Regions from separate parts of the Pseudarthrobacter sp. 902506025 genome, predicted to be linked through region 2. Evidence: riboswitches for the same ligand, from Rfam matches in the RefSeq annotation. Region 2 holds a riboswitch; each other region holds the start of a gene.

The links. A riboswitch is a leader RNA that binds a small molecule or an ion and turns the genes downstream of it on or off. The one in region 2 is predicted to bind thiamine pyrophosphate.
Region 1: it holds a riboswitch for thiamine pyrophosphate, as region 2 does, so the genes downstream of both, AB0280_RS08235 (FAD-dependent oxidoreductase) here and AB0280_RS04090 (ECF transporter S component) in region 2, are expected to answer to the same signal.
Region 3: it holds a riboswitch for thiamine pyrophosphate, as region 2 does, so the genes downstream of both, thiD (bifunctional hydroxymethylpyrimidine kinase/phosphomethylpyrimidine kinase) here and AB0280_RS04090 (ECF transporter S component) in region 2, are expected to answer to the same signal.

Annotation. Positions count from the first base shown of each region.
Region 1 is NZ_JBFBKW010000003.1:222,602-228,188, forward strand. Features, by position in the region: gene AB0280_RS08210 (TetR/AcrR family transcriptional regulator) at 1-121, shown strand, start outside; gene AB0280_RS08215 (DUF3107 domain-containing protein) at 184-408, shown strand; gene AB0280_RS08220 (hypothetical protein) at 467-769, shown strand; gene AB0280_RS08225 (thiazole synthase) at 842-1,657, opposite strand; gene thiS (sulfur carrier protein ThiS) at 1,662-1,898, opposite strand; gene AB0280_RS08235 (FAD-dependent oxidoreductase) at 1,895-3,196, opposite strand; TPP riboswitch at 3,189-3,307, opposite strand; gene thiE (thiamine phosphate synthase) at 3,335-4,084, shown strand; gene AB0280_RS08245 (RNB domain-containing ribonuclease) at 4,124-5,587, shown strand, end outside.
Region 2 is NZ_JBFBKW010000002.1:58,081-63,667, forward strand. Features, by position in the region: gene AB0280_RS04060 (monovalent cation/H+ antiporter complex subunit F) at 1-161, shown strand, start outside; gene mnhG (monovalent cation/H(+) antiporter subunit G) at 151-561, shown strand; gene AB0280_RS04070 (DUF4235 domain-containing protein) at 578-841, opposite strand; gene AB0280_RS04075 (CDGSH iron-sulfur domain-containing protein) at 939-1,199, opposite strand; gene AB0280_RS04080 (iron-containing redox enzyme family protein) at 1,289-2,344, opposite strand; gene AB0280_RS04085 (heme-degrading domain-containing protein) at 2,533-3,075, opposite strand; TPP riboswitch at 3,162-3,302, shown strand; gene AB0280_RS04090 (ECF transporter S component) at 3,370-3,993, shown strand; gene AB0280_RS04095 (ABC transporter ATP-binding protein) at 3,993-5,540, shown strand; gene AB0280_RS04100 (energy-coupling factor transporter transmembrane component T family protein) at 5,537-5,587, shown strand, end outside.
Region 3 is NZ_JBFBKW010000009.1:84,306-89,892, forward strand. Features, by position in the region: gene AB0280_RS15975 (Rne/Rng family ribonuclease) at 279-3,674, shown strand; TPP riboswitch at 3,855-3,952, shown strand; gene thiD (bifunctional hydroxymethylpyrimidine kinase/phosphomethylpyrimidine kinase) at 3,960-5,480, shown strand.

The sequences.
Region 1 (5,587 bases), on a different contig from region 2:
GGCGCAGGTCAGCGCCCGGTACTGGCTGGAAACGGACGGCAATCTGGACCTCGATGTGGCCAGCGACCTCATCTACCGTTTAGCTTGGCGCGGAATCTCTCGCTTCCCCAAAGAGTCCTAGACTACAAATGAGACAACACCTCGTAGAGAAACACGAGTACTTTCACAGGCTGGGAGGCCCCCTTGGAAATTAAGATCGGCGTTCAGAACGTTGGCCGCGAAATCGTGCTGGAATCAACCCAGGATGCGGAGACGGTGGCCAAGGTTGTTGGCGAAGCCATTAATGAGGGCAGCGAACTGCGCCTGAAGGATGACAAAGGACGCCTGATCATTGTTCCGGGCAACGCACTGGCATACGTGGAAATCGGTGCCGAGGAGGTCCGGCGCGTAGGTTTCGGCCAGTTCTAGTCCGGCCCGTTTCACCCTCTGCCCGTCCCCGGGCCACCGCAGTTTCCCAAGGAGATCCATGCTTTCGCTGACCATCGTGGTGCTGGCAACCGTCGCCGCCGGCTTCGTCGTCTGGGCCAATGACAAGCGGCATGCCAAATACGGTGCGGCAGTTCCGGCCGGTGTTGCCGCGGGTGTTGCGGCGCTGGCCTGGATCATCCTGATGACTGCGGGCTTCGGCTACTTGCCGGGGACCACGTGGCTTCCGTGGGTCCTGCCCATGGTCCTGGGAGTAGCTGCGGCCATCGCCGCCGTCGTCTACCTGGGCCGTACCCGCGCCCGCCGCGACACGGAACGCCTGACTGTTATTCTGCGGCGCTGACCGCCGGCAGGGCAGTACAAACGCGTGTGGCCACCACCCATCCGGGCGGTGGCCACACCTGTATGACGGGGGTCAGAGGAACTCCGCCCGGCCCTCCATCGCAGAGGAGGCAAGGGCGTGCTCCCGGCGCGGGATGCGCCCGGCGGCCCTGGCCATCCTGCCGGCGATCACTGCGTGCTTGAACGCCTCGCCCATGAGCGCGGGGTTCTGGGCACGCGTCACTGCCGTGGCCAGCAGGACGGCGTCGCAGCCCAGCTCCATGGCCAGCGCGGCGTCTGACGCCGTGCCGATGCCTGCATCCAAGACCACCGGCACCGACGCGCGGGAAACGATCAGCTCGATGTTGTGCGGGTTCAGGATCCCCAGTCCGGTACCGATCGGGGCGCCCAGCGGCATGACGGCGGTGGCGCCGAGGTTCTCCAGCCGCAACGCAAGCACGGGGTCGTCATTCGTGTAGGCGAAGACCTTGAACCCGCGGTTGACCAGCTGCTCCGTGGCGTCCACGAGTTCCACGGCGTCCGGCAGGAGGGTCTGCTCGTCGGCGATGACCTCCAGTTTCACCCAGTCGGTCTCCAGGGCCTCCCGCGCCAGTTCGGCGGTCAGGACCGCATCCCTGGCCGTGAAGCAGCCGGCCGTGTTGGGCAGCACGCGGATCCCATGGTCCACCAGCAGCTGGAACAGCGAACCGGTTTCAGCAGTGGAGTACCGGCGCATGGCCACCGTGGTCAGGGCGGTGCCGGAGGCCAGCAGCGCTGCGCCCAGGCCGTCCAGGCTGGGTGCCCCGCCCGTGCCCATGATGAGCCGGGATCCGAGGGCGACGCCGTCAATCACCAGGGCGTCGGCGGCGCCCGCGTTTCCGGCGGGGTTGATGGTGCTGGTTTCGGTCATGGCGTCAGCCTCCCTGTACTGCAGTGACAAGTTCAATATCGTCGCCCTCGGCGAGCGCGGTGGCGAACCATTGGCTCCGCGGCACCACCTGGGCATTATGTGCGACGGCGACGCCCAGTTTCCCGCCGTCCGTCGCCTGTCCGTTGGGTGCCAGCGGGCGTCCGGTGACTTGGCTGACGAGCGTGGTGATGGAGGCGCCGTCGGCCACCTCGTGCGTGTTTCCGTTCAGGGTGATGTTCACGCTGTCTCCTTGATGTGGGGTGTGGTGGCGGCTGCCGCCGGCCGGGAGAACCGCTCCGGGCTGAAGGGCGACCAGCGGGAATCTGATGTCCCGTCCAGCAGTGCCGTGCAGATGGCGGCTGCGGCGGGGGTGAGCAGGACGCCGTGCCGGAAGAACCCGGTGGCGATGATGAGTCCCGGGACATGCCCGGCGGCAGGGTTTCCGGACCCCGGATCCACCGGCACGCGGCCCAGCAGGGGCGCGTTGTCGGGGGTACCGGGGCGGGCCCGGGCGGTGCACTCGAGCAGTTCCAGTTCAGCGACGGCGGGCACCAGCGCCTGAGCGTCCCGCAGCAGCTGGTAGACGCCTCCGGCGCTCACGGCATCGGAGAGCGCGTCCTCGCGCTGGGTTGCCCCGATCACCACGGTCCCGTCCTGCCGGGGGACGATGTAGACGGGGACTCCGTGCACCAGCCCACGAACCGTGGAGGTCACCAGGGGCTGGAGGTGCTGCGGAACGGCGAGACGGAGTATGTCCCCGTGGACTGGGCGCAGTGGCAGGTCGAGGCCGTCGGGCAGGCCGCCAAGGTCCCCTGCCTGCAGGCCGTTGGCCACGATGGTTTCCGTTGCCAGGACGGTGCCGCCGCCGGCGAGGCTGGCACCGGCAACCGTTCCGCCCTCCCACAGCAGGCCGGTGGCCCGGTCCGGCACGGCATACCCGTCCACCGCGCCCGCGGCGGCCAGCTCCGGGGACGTCAGTGCAACGCCCGCGAGGGCCAGCCGCAGGGCCGCCACCAGGCGCCGGGGGTCCACTTGGTGGTCCGCGGGTGTGTCCAGGGCACAGGCGATGGCGGGGCTGAGGAGCGGCTCGCGTTTGCGGGCTTCGCGCACGGCCAGGGGCTCCACCCCCAGTCCGTTGGCCTGTTGTACCGCGCGGAGGTCCATCAGCGCGCGGCGGTCCGCGGCGTCGGCACCCACGGCGAGTGTCGGCGTCGTCAGGTATCCGCAATCCGCCCCCGTCGCGCCGGCGATCCCCGCGGCGAACCCTGGCCAGCGGGACGACGCCTCAAGCATCAGTTCCAGGAGGTCCTCCTCCTGGTAGTGCAGTTCGCTGACCGGGGCCAGCATGCCCGCGGCGGCCCAGCTGGCACCGTTTCCGGGTGCGTCGTCGATCAGGGCAACGGAGCGTCCGGAACGCTGCGCCTCCCAGGCGATGCCGTGGCCCACCACTCCCCCGCCGATGACGGCGACGTCGGCCCGGACAGTGGAGTTTGCGCTGGCGCCTTCGGGCCCGGGGAGACTGTCAACGGGGTTGCGCATGTGGTTCCTTCCCTACGCCGGCATTAACCGGATCAGGTCAAGCGGTCGGCTCTGACGCCCTCTCAGCCCGGCGCTTTATGACAGCTGCCGCGGGCTCCCGCAGTACCAGCCCAGTTTAGAGGAACTAGGCTTGCAGGCATGAATGTGTCCGCCTCATCCCTGCCCGCCGGCCCCCACGCCCCAGCCTCCGCTGCCCTCCCCGCCGAAGTTGCCAACGCCGGCCACATTGACGCCCTCAAGGCAGCGCGCCTGTACCTCTGCACCGACGCACGGACTGCGCGCGGCGATTTCGCGGACTTCGTTGACGCCGCGTTTGCCGGCGGCGTGGACATCATCCAGCTGCGCGACAAGACCATCGAAGCCGCAGAGGAACTGGACCTCCTGGCGGTCCTGAAGGAAACAGCGGTACGCCATGGCCGGCTGTGGGCCGTCAACGACCGTGCGGACATCGCCGTGCTGTCCGGGGCGCCGGTGTTCCACATCGGCCAGAAGGACCTTCCGCTGCCGGCAGCGCGGACGCTGGTCAACGGCAACGCGGCCATTGGGCTCTCCAGCCACACCACTGACCAGGTGGACGCCGCTTTGGCCGCAACGGTGGGGCCGTCCGGGCTGGACTACTTCTGTGTGGGTCCGGTCTGGGCCACGCCCACCAAACCCGGCAGGGCCGCCGTCGGCCCTGAACTGGTGGCATATGCCGCCGAAGCCTCCCGGCAGGCCGGAGATCCCGTGCCATGGTTTGCCATCGGCGGCATCGACCACGGAAACGTCCGTGACGTGGTGGAGGCCGGTGCCGGCAGGATCGTGGTGGTCCGCGCCATCACCGAAGCACCCGACCCCGCAGCCGCCGCCGCCTCCCTTCTCGACGCGCTGGACGGCACCGGCTCCTGAGCCTGCTTAATTCCGGGACTTGGGGATACGCTGATTTTTGTGTCACATCATCGGTTGGCCCCCAACGTCCATGACCACAAGAACGCCCTGGAAGAGGCGCTGGGCCTGCTGCGGACGGAACTTGAACTGCCGGGACCGTACCCCGCCGAAGCAGTGGAAGACGCCCGCGCCGCCGTCGCCGCGCTGAAACTGCCGTCCTACGACCTGACCGCCGTCGGATTCGTGACCATCGATCCGGCGTCGTCCACGGACCTGGACCAGGCAGTGTTCATCGAACCGGACGGAAACGGCTACCGGGTTATGTACGCCATCGCCGACGTTCCGGCGTTTGTTGCTCCGGGCGGCCCGCTGGACGCCGAGACGCGGCGCCGCGGACAGACGTTCTACGCCCCGGACGGCCGGATCCCGCTGCACCCCGAGGTGATCAGCGAGGGCGCCGGAAGCCTGCTGCCCGGCCAGGAGTGTTCGGCTTTCGTCTGGGACTTCACGCTCGACGGCGACGCGACAGTGCTGTCCGTGGGCGTCCGGAGGGCGCGGGTCATCAGCCGTGACAAGCTCAGCTATAAAGGCGCCCAGGCCGATCTCGACGCCGGGACTGCCTCCCCCGTACTGGGCCTCCTCCGCGAGGTGGGACTGAAGCGGGTGGCGCTGGAACGGGCACGCGGGGGCGCCAGCCTGAACATGCCTGAGCAGGAGATCGTCCAGTTGCCCGACGGCGGCTACCGGATCGACGCTGTTCCGCAGCTTCCCGTGGAGGACTGGAATGCACAGATTTCGCTGATGACCGGAATGGCCGCCGCGCAGCTGATGCTGGAGGGCAAAGTGGGCATCCTGCGCACCATGCCTGCCCCGGATGAACGGTCCCTGCGGCATTTCCGGCTGCAGACCGAGGTGCTGGGCAGGCCATGGGACGGGGAGGTCAGCTACGGCGAGTACCTCCGGTCCCTCGATCCCACCGATCCGCGGCAGCTGGCCATCATGCACTCAGCCGGCATGCTGTTCCGTGGCGCGTCCTACACAGCTTTCGACGGCACTGTCCCGGAAGACGGCATCCAGTCGGCCATCGGCGCAGCCTATGCCCACACCACCGCGCCGCTGCGCCGCCTGGTGGACCGCTTCGTGCTGGTCATTTGCGAGGCCCTGAGCAACGGCGGCGACGTCCCTGGCTGGGCGCGGGAGGCCCTGCCGCTGCTCCCGGGCATCATGGCGGGATCGGACCAGCTGGCCTCCCGCATGGAACGCCTGGCCCTGGACACCGTGGAAGCGGCGCTGCTGCTGAACCACATCGGGCAGGAGTTTGATGCGATCGTCATTTCCGGATCCAAGCCGCAGAACGGAAACGGCAACGGGAATGGCAAGAATGGAAACGGGAACGGGAAAAACGGCAACGGCAACGGGAACGGAAGTTCGGGGATCATCCAGATCGCCGAACCTGCGGTGACTGCACGCTGCGCGGGCGAACTGGAGTCCGGTACCAAGGTCCGCGTCCGGCTGGTTTCCTCG
Region 2 (5,587 bases):
TGCTCGCCATCCTGGGCGGTGCCCTGTGCGTGGATATGGCAGTGAACCGGCACTTGAACAACCTGATGCTGGTGGTGGCCATCTCCATCATCGGGTTCATCGGGTCCGTTACAGTGGCCCGGTTCGTGGCGGACCGGAGGGTGAAGCCCAATGAATCCTGACTTTTCCGGGCCGGATGCCTGGATCGACGCTGTCTCGGCCGTGTTCATGGTGGTGGGCGCGCTCATGTCCCTGGGCGCGGCGATTGGCCTGCTGCGCTTCCCGGACCTGCTGAGCCGCATGCATGCCGCCACCAAGCCGCAGGTCCTGGGCCTGTTCCTGCTGCTGGCCGCCATTGGGCTGCAGATGCGGACCTGTTCGGTGTGGCCGGTCCTGGCTGCGGCATGGATCTTCCAGCTGCTCACGGTGCCCGTGTCCGCCCACATGGTGGGCCGGGCCGGCTACCGCACCAAGCACCTGCACCGGGAACTGCTCACAGCCGACGAGCTGGAAGCCGTGGTGCAAAAAGCCGCCGCCGAGACCGCCCTGGAGGACAGTTCCGACGACGGCCGGCAGCGCTAAGCGAAGCTTTGGGCAGCTAGACGATGTCTTGCGTCTTGGCGAACCGGGTGATGGCACGCTGGGTGCCGCGGTTGGCCAGGACCTGGATGATGGCGCTGACAGACGCCGAGATCAGCGCGAAGGTCAAAGCAGACCGGAGGCTGGTGGGGACGTCCTCATTCTTGCCGGTGGGTGCTTTCTGCCCCGTGGTCTTTTCCCAGATGGTGTTGACCAGCTTGGTGCCGGCCAGGCCTGCGCCGAGGCTCACGGCGGTCCCGAGCAGTTTGATGAGAAGGTTCATTGCTGGTACTCCTTGCGGGCGGAAAACGGACTGGTCCCAGCCTAGCCTCACACCCGGGCTGGTCCGGGCAGGGCGTGGCCGGCGGGCGGCTCTGTGGTCAGGCCGGGGGCTGGCCGGCCTTGGGTTCGGTGCGGAACTTGATCATCTTGTGGGTGCCGTCGCAATAGGGCTTGATGGCGGACGCCCCGCACCGGCACAGGGCGACGGTCCTCCGCTCCCTGGGCACGGCGTCGCCGGAAGGGGTAACGATCTCGAAGTCACCCCTGACAATGAGGGGACCATCGGGGCACACCACGATCGAGCCGGGGGCGGGTTCCTGCTCCACGTCCGGCCGTGTTCCATGCTGTTCGAAGTTCATGCCTGCACCACATTCATTGTTGTTTCCGGTTTCCTCGGCGCCCAGCCGCTGCGGCTTCGCAGAATCGTCGTAGGCCTGCCGCCAGCCTGTCACGCTGCCGCCGGCACGGCCGCCCGGAGCGATGTTTCCCCGGCTTCCCAGGAGGACAGGAGGTGGGCGGAGACGCGGCCGTCAATGGCCATGACGGCGGTGGCACCGAACAGGACGTCCGCAAGGAGCTTTGGCTCGGCCTCAACCAAGCCGCCGGCGAGGTCCCGCCCGGCAATCTGCTCATGCACGGCGTCGGCCTCCACATGCTCATCGAAGTAGTGGGTGACGTCCGCGGCGAAACCGTGCCGGCGGAATCCGTTGCCGTAGAAACGGTTGGGCTGGGATGAAGTCATTTCGTAGATGGCCAGGTGGCCGGTGATTGCCCCGCGGAGCCGCCGGTTCAGGCCGCACAGCGACATGAGGTTCACGGATGCGAGGGAGACGGCCGGGATGGTGTCGACGTACGCGCCGTACCTGTCGTCCAGGCCCAGCCCGCGCATGGTCCGGGCAAACAGCGCGCTGTGCATCCGTTCCGGCCTGCCGCCGCCGTATTCGTCCGCCTGGATTTCCACGAGGGCAGCCTTCGCCCGGCCGGTGAGCCGCGGAATGGCCCAGGTGTGCGGATCCGCTTCTTTCAACTGGTACACGGACTTGTGGATCAGGAACTCTTTGAGCTGCTCCAGGCTTGCCTTCCGTGCGACAAAGCGGGAAACGCTGGGACCGGTGTCCATACCGGCGAGGCCAAAAAGGACGTCGGCAACGGCATCGCTGGTCATGGCAATCCCGGCGGGCAGGTCGGCGTCACCGGCGGCCTGGCGTGCGGCGGCACGAAGGGCGGCTTCGAAGGGTTCCTCGATCAGGCGCCGGACCCTGATCAGGGCCGGTTCCCACTCCCAGGCGTCGCTGACCCCGTCCAGGCCCGAATAATGCAGTTCGTAGAGGCAAAAGAGGGACAGCTGGATGTCTTCGTCGGCGATGATGTCACCGGTTCGGGCCACCTGCCCCGCGACCAGCCGGTGCAGCCCGTCCAGCTCGGGCGTGGCTGCATCAGGGGCCTTGGACAGGGCCGCAAAGAGGGCGCTGCTGATGGGGCCTCTGGTGTCCGGGATTCTCATGGTGCTCCTTGGTTGCCGCGCCGGTTGCGGGAAGGGACGCCGAAGGTGCTCCCATTCCCTGTGGTGGTCGTACCCCGGGGACAATATAGTAAGCATGATTACTAATGAAAGCTAAGCGGCCTGGTGTCGCCGGGCATGTACGGTGCTTGTCCCGCTGCGCCTGGTCAGCCAGGGCTGGTTGGCCGGCGCTACTCGTCCAGCGCCGACCCCAGGATGTCGCGCAGTGCCTCAACCACCAGTTCGTGGTCCTGCAGCTGCGGCAGTCCGGACACCGCCACGGAAGCCACCACCCCAACGCCCGTGACGTGGATCGGAAACGCGCCCCCGTGTGCCGCATAGCGGGACTGGTCGAACCAGGCGTTGTCCTCGATCCGGCCGCCGCCCAGCCGGCCACGCAGTCCCACCAGGAGGGAGGGCACCTCGTACCGGAGGGCAGTGCGCTGCTTGGCCCGGATCCAGTGGCCGTTGTCAGGCGTGGCGCCAGGAAGTGCGACATGGAACAGCACCTGCTCACCCTTGGCGATGTCGATGGCGATGGGCAACGACCGCTCCTTGCCCAGTTCAACGAGGAGCAGGCCAAGGTTCAACGCATCGTCCAGCGAGAAGCCGGGGAACTGGAGCTCCCGGACCTCCGCCTCGATGCGGGCAATCTGCGCCTCCAGTGAGCCCTCCGGCTGGGCGTCGCTGGAATCAGGATCGAACCCGGTCACATCCGGTGGATTGGCGGTCATGGCCCTCAATCTACTCCTGCCAGGTGTAAACTTGACCACGCCCAACTGGGCGAAATGAACAGCGTTACCCAACCACAAAGCAACACTAAAAACGACAGGGGAGCGCCGCCGTCGGGCATCCTGGCGCAGGCCGGGCACCGCAGGTGGGCGCTGAGAGTGCGGACAGCCGCAGACCCTCGAACCTGATCCGGTTAGTACCGGCGCAAGGGAGTCGAGTTCTCAAAGTGTCGCGGATGCACGGCCACAGGCCGGCAGCCGGGTCCACTTTCCCCTCCTGTTTCCCAGGAGGATCACATGAGTACTGCAGCAATCAAGAAGACCACCAGTAAGTCCTGGCGCGTCGTGGACATCGTCGTCGCCGCCCTGGTGGCCATCGCGGGCGGCGTCATTTTCTGGGCATGGGACCAGGGGGCCGCCGCACTGTCCGCCCCCATGAACGCCGCCTACCCGCCCCTGACCGGACTGCTCGCCGGCGGCTGGATGATTCCCGGGGTGCTGGGCATGCTCATCATCCGCAAGCCCGGGGCTGCCCTGTTCTGCGAGACCGTAGCCGCCACCGGCGAACTGCTGATGGGTTCCCAGTACGGCGCCTCGGTCCTGTTTTCGGGTTTCATCCAGGGCCTGGGCGCGGAAATCATTTTCGCGATCTTCGTCTACCGCAAGTTCAACCTTCCTGTATCGCTGCTGGCCGGCGCCGCGGCAGGGTTCTTCTGCGGCCTGAATGACTCGTTTGCCCCGTGGGGCTGGAACATTGCCTACTCCGGCGCGGACAAGCTCGCCTACATCGTGCTGACCACCCTTTCCGGGGCCATCCTGGCGGGCGCTTTGTCCTGGCTTGCCACCCGCGGCCTGGCCCGCACCGGCGTGCTGAGCTCCTTCGCGTCCCGCAAGGCTGCCACGGAGCCCGTCTTCTCCTGATGGCACCCTCCCAGGACGCCTCCGGCATGGTCCGGCCTGCCGCCATCGCCGCCCGCGGCTGGGGATGGCGGCACGCCGGCCGGGCCAAGCCCGCCGTCCACGGCCTTGACCTGGACATCGCCCCCGGGGAGCGGGTGCTCCTGCTGGGGCCCTCCGGCGCCGGGAAGTCCACGCTGCTGCACGCCCTTGCCGGCGTCCTGGGGGACATCAACGACGACGGCGAGGCAGGCGACGCCGACGAGTCCGGTTCGCTGCTGGTGGACGGGGCCCCGCCACGGGCACGGCGCGGCCGCGCCGGCCTCATGCAGCAGGACCCGGAGACCCAGGTGGTCCTGTCGCGGGTGGGGGACGACGTCGCCTTCGGCGCCGAAAACCTTGCGGTGCCCCGCGACGCCATCTGGCCGCGCGTTCACGAGGCACTTGCCGACGTCGGGCTCGCCCACCTCCCGCTGGACCACCCGACGTCGGCCCTCTCCGGCGGCCAAAAGCAGCGCCTGGCGCTGGCGGGCATCCTGGCGATGCGTCCCGGACTGATCCTGCTGGACGAGCCCACCGCCAACCTGGACCCGGACGGCGTGCTGGAGGTCCGCGACGCCGTGGCCCGCTCCCTGGACAAAACCGGGGCGACGCTGGTGGTGGTGGAGCACCGGGTGTCCGTCTGGAAGGACCTCGTGGACCGGATCGTGGTCCTGCAGCCCGGCTCCGCCGCGGATCCTGCAGTGCTCCTGGACGGGCCGCCGGACCGCGTCCTTACGGAGGCGCGGACCATGCTGGCCGCTGCCGGCGTGTGGGTGCCCGGGTATGTGCCGGCCACACGCGCCCGCGCCGCCGTCCCGGCTCCCGGTGCAGGCAGCCTCCTGCTGGCCGCAGAGCAGCTGGGCGTCTCCCGCGAACGCCCCCGCCGCAAAGGCTTCCGGAAGATCCCGCCGGTCCCGGTCCAGGAGGGCGTGGCCGCGCAGGTCCGTGCCGGGCAGGCCCTTGCCATCACCGGCGCAAACGGTGCCGGCAAGTCCACTTTCGCGCTGACCCTCGCAGGGCTGCTTGAGCCGGTGTCCGGAAAAGTGTCCGCGACGCTGGATCTCAGCCGCGGTGCCGGCATCGATCCGTACAAGTGGAAGGCCGAGCAGCTGATATCGCGGGTGGGCACGGTGTTCCAGGAGCCGGAGCACCAGTTCGTCACCGGAAAGGTGCTTGACGAGCTGCTCTTCGGCCCGCGGCACCTGGGGCACGGCGAGGACCGGGTTGAGGAACTGCTGGAGCGGCTGCGCCTTACCCAGCTGGTGGACGCCAACCCCTATACGCTCTCCGGCGGTGAGAAGCGGCGGTTGTCCGTGGCCACCGTCCTGGCCGCCAGCCCCCAGGTGCTGATCCTGGACGAGCCCACGTTCGGCCAGGATGCCAATACCTGGGCCGAGCTGGCATCGTTCCTGTCCGAGCTCCTTGATGCCGGCACCGCGGTGGTAGCCGTGACCCATGATGCCGAATTCACGGAGGCGATCGGCGGGGCGGAACTGCGGATGGCCGTGGCGGAAGCGGTGGCGCCATGAGGCAGCAACTCGCCTTGAGCGGCAACCACGCCCTCCTGGCCCGCGCC
Region 3 (5,587 bases), on a different contig from region 2:
CGGTCCGGTGGTTTGTTCCCAAGACCGCCAATGATGAGCAGGGCAGGCTTTGGATTCTTCCGGCACACCCGCGACTCCATTGGGCGGCACCTGGTTGTGGCACGCAGAACAACGGGTTTTCAGAACATCCACCGGCTCCCACGGGCTGCCGCACCCCAATGACGGTGCGAACCTGGGAGTATCCACTTGACTTCTGTCAATGCCTGCGGGTGTTGACAATATGTGCCCCAATGGGTGCCGGATGTGGCGGTACGTCAGGGGCAGGAGTGTTGCCACATATGGACAATGATCAAGAGCTGGCCGTTAACGACGAAGCAGTGGCTGCCGGCGCTGCTGCCCCCAAGAGGGCTCCGCGGACCCGCCGCAAGGCGGCTTCCAGGGCCGGGGACGCCCCCACGGATGCCGTGAGCACGGCACCGGAAGTTGCCGAAGCACCCGCCGCTGAAGAAGCCGGCACTGAAGAGGCCACCACAGCGGCCAAGGCTCCCGCCCGGCGCACCCGGTCCCGGAAGAAGGCGGACGCAGCAGAACCGTTGCCCGCTTTCGCCGCCGAAGCGGAACCGGCCGCCGCTGCCCCCAGTGGCACCCCCGCCACCGCGTCGGGTGCAGCTGATGAAAGCGCCGCTGCCGTTCCTGCCCCGGACACAACGGCAGACGCCGAAACCAAGCCGGTCCGCCGCCGTCGGGTAGCTACCCGCAAGGCTGCGTCGCCGGTTTCCGCCCCGGAAGCGGCCTCCGCAGCCGCCGCCGAAGTGGCGCCGGAACCGGCCGGGCCCGAAGCCGTGGTGCCCGAAGCCGCGGACCAGGCCGCCGCGCAGAACGTGGAGCAGGCGCAGGAGCCCGCCGCCCAGGAACCCGCCGCCGCGCCCGCAGCTGCCGCCGCACCGGAGGCCGCCCGGCAGGAGCAGGCGCCTGACGCCGCCGGAACGAAGGACGGCGGCGCCGCCGCCAGCCCGTTTGGCTCCCTCTTCCTGGAACCGGCGTCGCCGACGTCGGTGCTCTTCCAGGCACCGGACCTCAGCACCGTGGTCCGGCCCGCCGCGCCCGTCGCGGAGGAGCCTGAAGAGGAAGAGACCGAAGACACCGACGATTCCTCCAGCCGCCGCCGGCGCCGCAGCCGTGGCCGCAGGGGCCGCAGCCGCATCGGCGACAGGACGGAAGAGGACAACGAGGACGGCAGCGCTGAGGCTGACGCCGAGGACGAGGCTGACGAGGATACCGCCGGCCAGCTGGAGGACGGTGTAACCTCCCGCCGCCGGCGCCGCCGCCGCCGCGGGGACCAGGACCTTGAACTCACGGGCGGCGGGGATGACGACCCGCCCAACACGGTGACCAGGGTCCGTGCGCCGCGCGCCGTCAGTGAAGCACCCGTGAGCAACCGCGTGACCAGCGTTAAGGGCTCCACCCGCCTGGAGGCCAAGAAGCAGCGCCGCCGCGAATCCCGTGACACCGGCCGCCGCCGCACGGTCATTACCGAGGCCGAGTTCCTGGCGCGCCGGGAGTCCGTGGACCGGCAGATGATCGTCCGCCAGCGCGACGACAGAATCCAGATCGCCGTCCTCGAAGACGGTGTCCTGGCCGAACACTTCGTGTCCAAGACGCAGCAGGACTCGCTGATCGGCAACGTGTACCTGGGCAAGGTCCAGAACGTGCTGCCGTCCATGGAAGCCGCATTCGTGGACATCGGGCGCGGCCGCAACGCCGTCCTGTACGCGGGCGAGGTCAACTGGGAGGCCGTCAACCTGGAGGGCAAGCAGCGGCGCATCGAAAACGCGCTGAAGTCCGGTGACACCGTCCTGGTCCAGGTGACCAAGGACCCGGTGGGCCACAAGGGTGCCCGCCTCACCAGCCAGATCTCCCTGCCCGGCCGCTACCTGGTGTACGTACCCGGCGGTTCCATGACCGGCATCTCCCGCAAGCTGCCCGACGTCGAACGCAACCGGCTCAAGCGCATCCTCAAGGACCGCCTGCCGGAGCACGCCGGTGTGATTGTCCGTACCGCGGCCGAGGGCGCTTCCGAGGAAGAGCTGACGCACGACATCAACCGGCTTCGCGCCCAGTGGGAGGGCATCGAAAGCCAGTCCGCGTCCACCAAGATCCTGGCTCCCGAGCTGCTCTACGGCGAACCCGATCTGACCATCAAGGTGGTCCGCGACGTCTTCAACGAGGACTTCTCCAAGCTCATCGTTTCCGGTGAGGAAGCCTGGGACACCATCGAGGCCTACGTCACCTATGTGGCGCCGGACCTTGTGGGCCGCCTTGAGAAGTGGACCAAGGACCAGGACATCTTCGCCGCCTGGCGCATCGACGAGCAGATCCACAAGGCGCTTGAACGGAAGGTCTTCCTGCCCTCCGGCGGCTCCCTGGTGATCGACCGTACCGAGGCGATGACCGTGGTGGACGTCAACACGGGCAAGTTCACCGGCAGCGGCGGCAACCTTGAGGAGACCGTCACCAAGAACAACCTTGAGGCAGCCGAGGAAGTGGTGCGCCAGCTGAGGCTGCGCGATATCGGCGGCATCATCGTGATCGACTTCATCGACATGGTGCTCGAATCCAACCGCGACCTGGTCCTGCGCCGCCTGGTGGAGTGCCTGGGCCGTGACCGGACCAAGCACCAGGTGGCCGAGGTCACCTCGCTTGGCCTGGTCCAGATGACCCGCAAGCGCATGGGCACCGGACTGCTGGAAGTCTTCGGCGAGCAGTGCGAGGCCTGCGCCGGCCGTGGCGTTGTGACCCACGACGATCCCGTGGAGCACCGCCGCGCCAACATCGTTGCCGCCGAGCACCACGTCCAGCGCACCGACAACCGGCCCGAAGCCCGCGCGGAAGCCCGTCCGGAAGGGCAGCGGAACGACAATGCCCAACCCGGCGTGCGTACTGAACGCAAGCGGCGGCGCGGACGCGGCGGGCAGCAGCCCGAAGCGGCCCCGGCACCTGCCGTCCACGTGCACACGGTCCAGCCCGACCCGTCGGACGCCGAGCGGCACGCCAAGGCGGAGGCCACCAGGCTTGCCCTGGCGAACATTGCCGCTGCGGCCCACGCTGCCCACCTGCATGACGATGAGGTGGCGGCAGCCCGGCAGGTGCCTTCCGTGGAGCCTGCGCCGGCGCCCGTCGAGGAGAAGCACGACGCCGATGCCCCGGCACGTCCTGCGGCTGTCCTGACGTTCGGCGGCGAGGAAGTCCCGCTTCCGTTCGTGGAGCACGCTGAGGAACAGCATCCCCTGCCTGCCCTCACTCTGGACCGGCTCGCGGAAGCGTTCGCCCACCTTGGCCAGCCGGCTTCCCCTGTGGAGAACGCGCCTGCCAAGACCGCCGAAGCCGTGAAGGTGCCGGAGGCTGCGGTGCCGGAACGGCAGCACGACGGCGGGGGAGCGGAAGCCCGCGCCGCCGCAACGGAAGCTGCAGCCGGAAAGGACTACTCCGACCACACGCTGGAGCAGTCGCGACAGCGCAGGCCGCGGCGCCACCGTGCCGCCAGCCGTGCCCAGGGTGCCGCCAACGAGACCGCCGTCCAGCATCACGAAAACGTCCAGGCGGCAGGCGCAGGCCATTCGCACGCGGCCAAGGCTCCCGAACCCGTGAAGCCCCAGCAGGCACCGGCGGAACCGGGCAAGGCGCCCGAGGAACCCATCATCCTCGGCGTGGGTGTGCCTGCCTCGGAGCTCTAGGCGCAGGAGTTACCGGCCAAACGGCCACGCAGTAAGGAATCCCCGTCCTGCGGACGATTCACCCGGGAAGCACCGTGGGAATCGGCCGTGTGGCGGGGATTCCTGCTGCTGCGAGGTTGTTGTTTCCTTGACCCGAGGGCTGTCATCCTTTCCTCCTGGTGCGGCCTACGGGCTAGGGTGGAAACCGACACGGGGTGCCGCGCAGAAGGCCGGCTGAGATCCAGACCCGTTGAACCTGTCCGGCTAGTACCGGCGAAGGGATGTCTCTTGTCTTCGACCCTTTCCATGCCCCTTCCTGCTGCCTCCGGCGTTCCCACCGCGCTGCCCCCGGGCCGGGACGTCCCGCGGGTCCTCTCGATCGCGGGCTCCGACCCGTCCGGTGGCGCCGGCATCCAGGCCGACCTCAAAAGCATTGCCGCCCACGGCGGATACGGTATGGCTGCCATCACCGCCCTGACGGCACAGAACACCCGTGGCGTGCAGGCTGTCCACGTTCCTCCGGCCGCTTTCCTCGCCGAACAACTGGACGCGGTCAGCGACGATATCTCCATCGACGCGGTCAAGATCGGCATGCTGGGCGACGAGAGCGTCATCCGCACTGTCCGGCATTGGCTGGAGAAGGTGCGCCCCGCCGTCGTGGTCCTCGACCCCGTGATGGTGGCCACCAGTGGTGACCGGCTGCTGAAGGAATCCGCGGAGGCTGCCCTCCGCGAACTGCTGCCCCTGGCGCACCTCATCACTCCCAACCTCCCGGAGCTTGCCATGCTGGTGGGCGGGGACCCTGCCGGGACCTGGCCGGCGGCGCTGGACCAGGGAAGGCGCCTTGCCGAAGCCACCGGAGCCACCGTGCTGGTCAAGGGTGGCCACCTCGCGGGTGCAGACTGCCCGGACGCGCTGGTCAACACGGCCGGCCTCCTGTCCCAGGAAGTGGTGGAAGTGCACGGCAAACGAATTTCCACCCGCAACAGCCATGGCACCGGCTGCTCCCTGTCCTCCGCGATGGCCACCGTCCAGGCACGCCTTGGGGACTGGGAGGCATCGCTCCTGACGGTCAAGCCATGGCTGGCCGGCGCCCTTGAGAACTCGGAGCAGCTTGAGGTGGGCCAGGGCAACGGCCCCGTGCACCATTTCCACCATGTGCGGCCGGCCCCCGCGGAAGGCGCTTTCGCTGCCCGGCTGTGGACGGAAGCCCAGCAGGACGTGGCGGACATCTACGCCCTGGACTTCATCCGCGGCCTGGCCTCCGGAGACCTTGCTGAGAAGGACTTTGCCTACTACCTGGCGCAGGATGCCCTGTACCTGAACGGCTACTCCCGCGTCCTCGCCCGGGCCAGTGCCCTGGCCCCCTCCGAAGCGGAGCAGCTGTTCTGGGCCGGATCCTCGCAGCAATGCCTGGAGGTGGAGTCGGAGCTGCACCGCTCATGGCTCAGCACCCGCCCTGCCCAGGGCGGACTTGGCCCCGTCACCAAGGCCTACGTGGACCACCTCACTGCAGCGTCGGCGTCGGGAAGTTACGCCGTCCTGGCCGCCGCTGTTCTGCCCTGTTTCTGGCTCTACGCCGAGGTAGGGGAAAAGCTGCACGCCCAGTTCCTCGCCTCGGGAGCGCCTGACGGCCACGCCTACGCAGCCTGGCTCCGGACCTACGCCGACGAGGGCTTCGCCGAAGCCACCCGGCGGGCCATCGCCATCGTGGACGCGGCAGGGCGGAAGGCCTCCGACCATGAACAGGCGGCGATGGTGACCGCCTTCAGGCAGTCCTGCCGCCTGGAAGTGGAATTCTTCGACGCGCCGAGGCTGCATGCCTGACCCCTGCGGGCAGCACCGCCGCTATTATGGAGGGGCATGGTTGCGGTGCAGCTTGTCGGGGTGTGGTTACTACCACAGCCGGGCCGCCGGAACCAGCCTCATTTGCG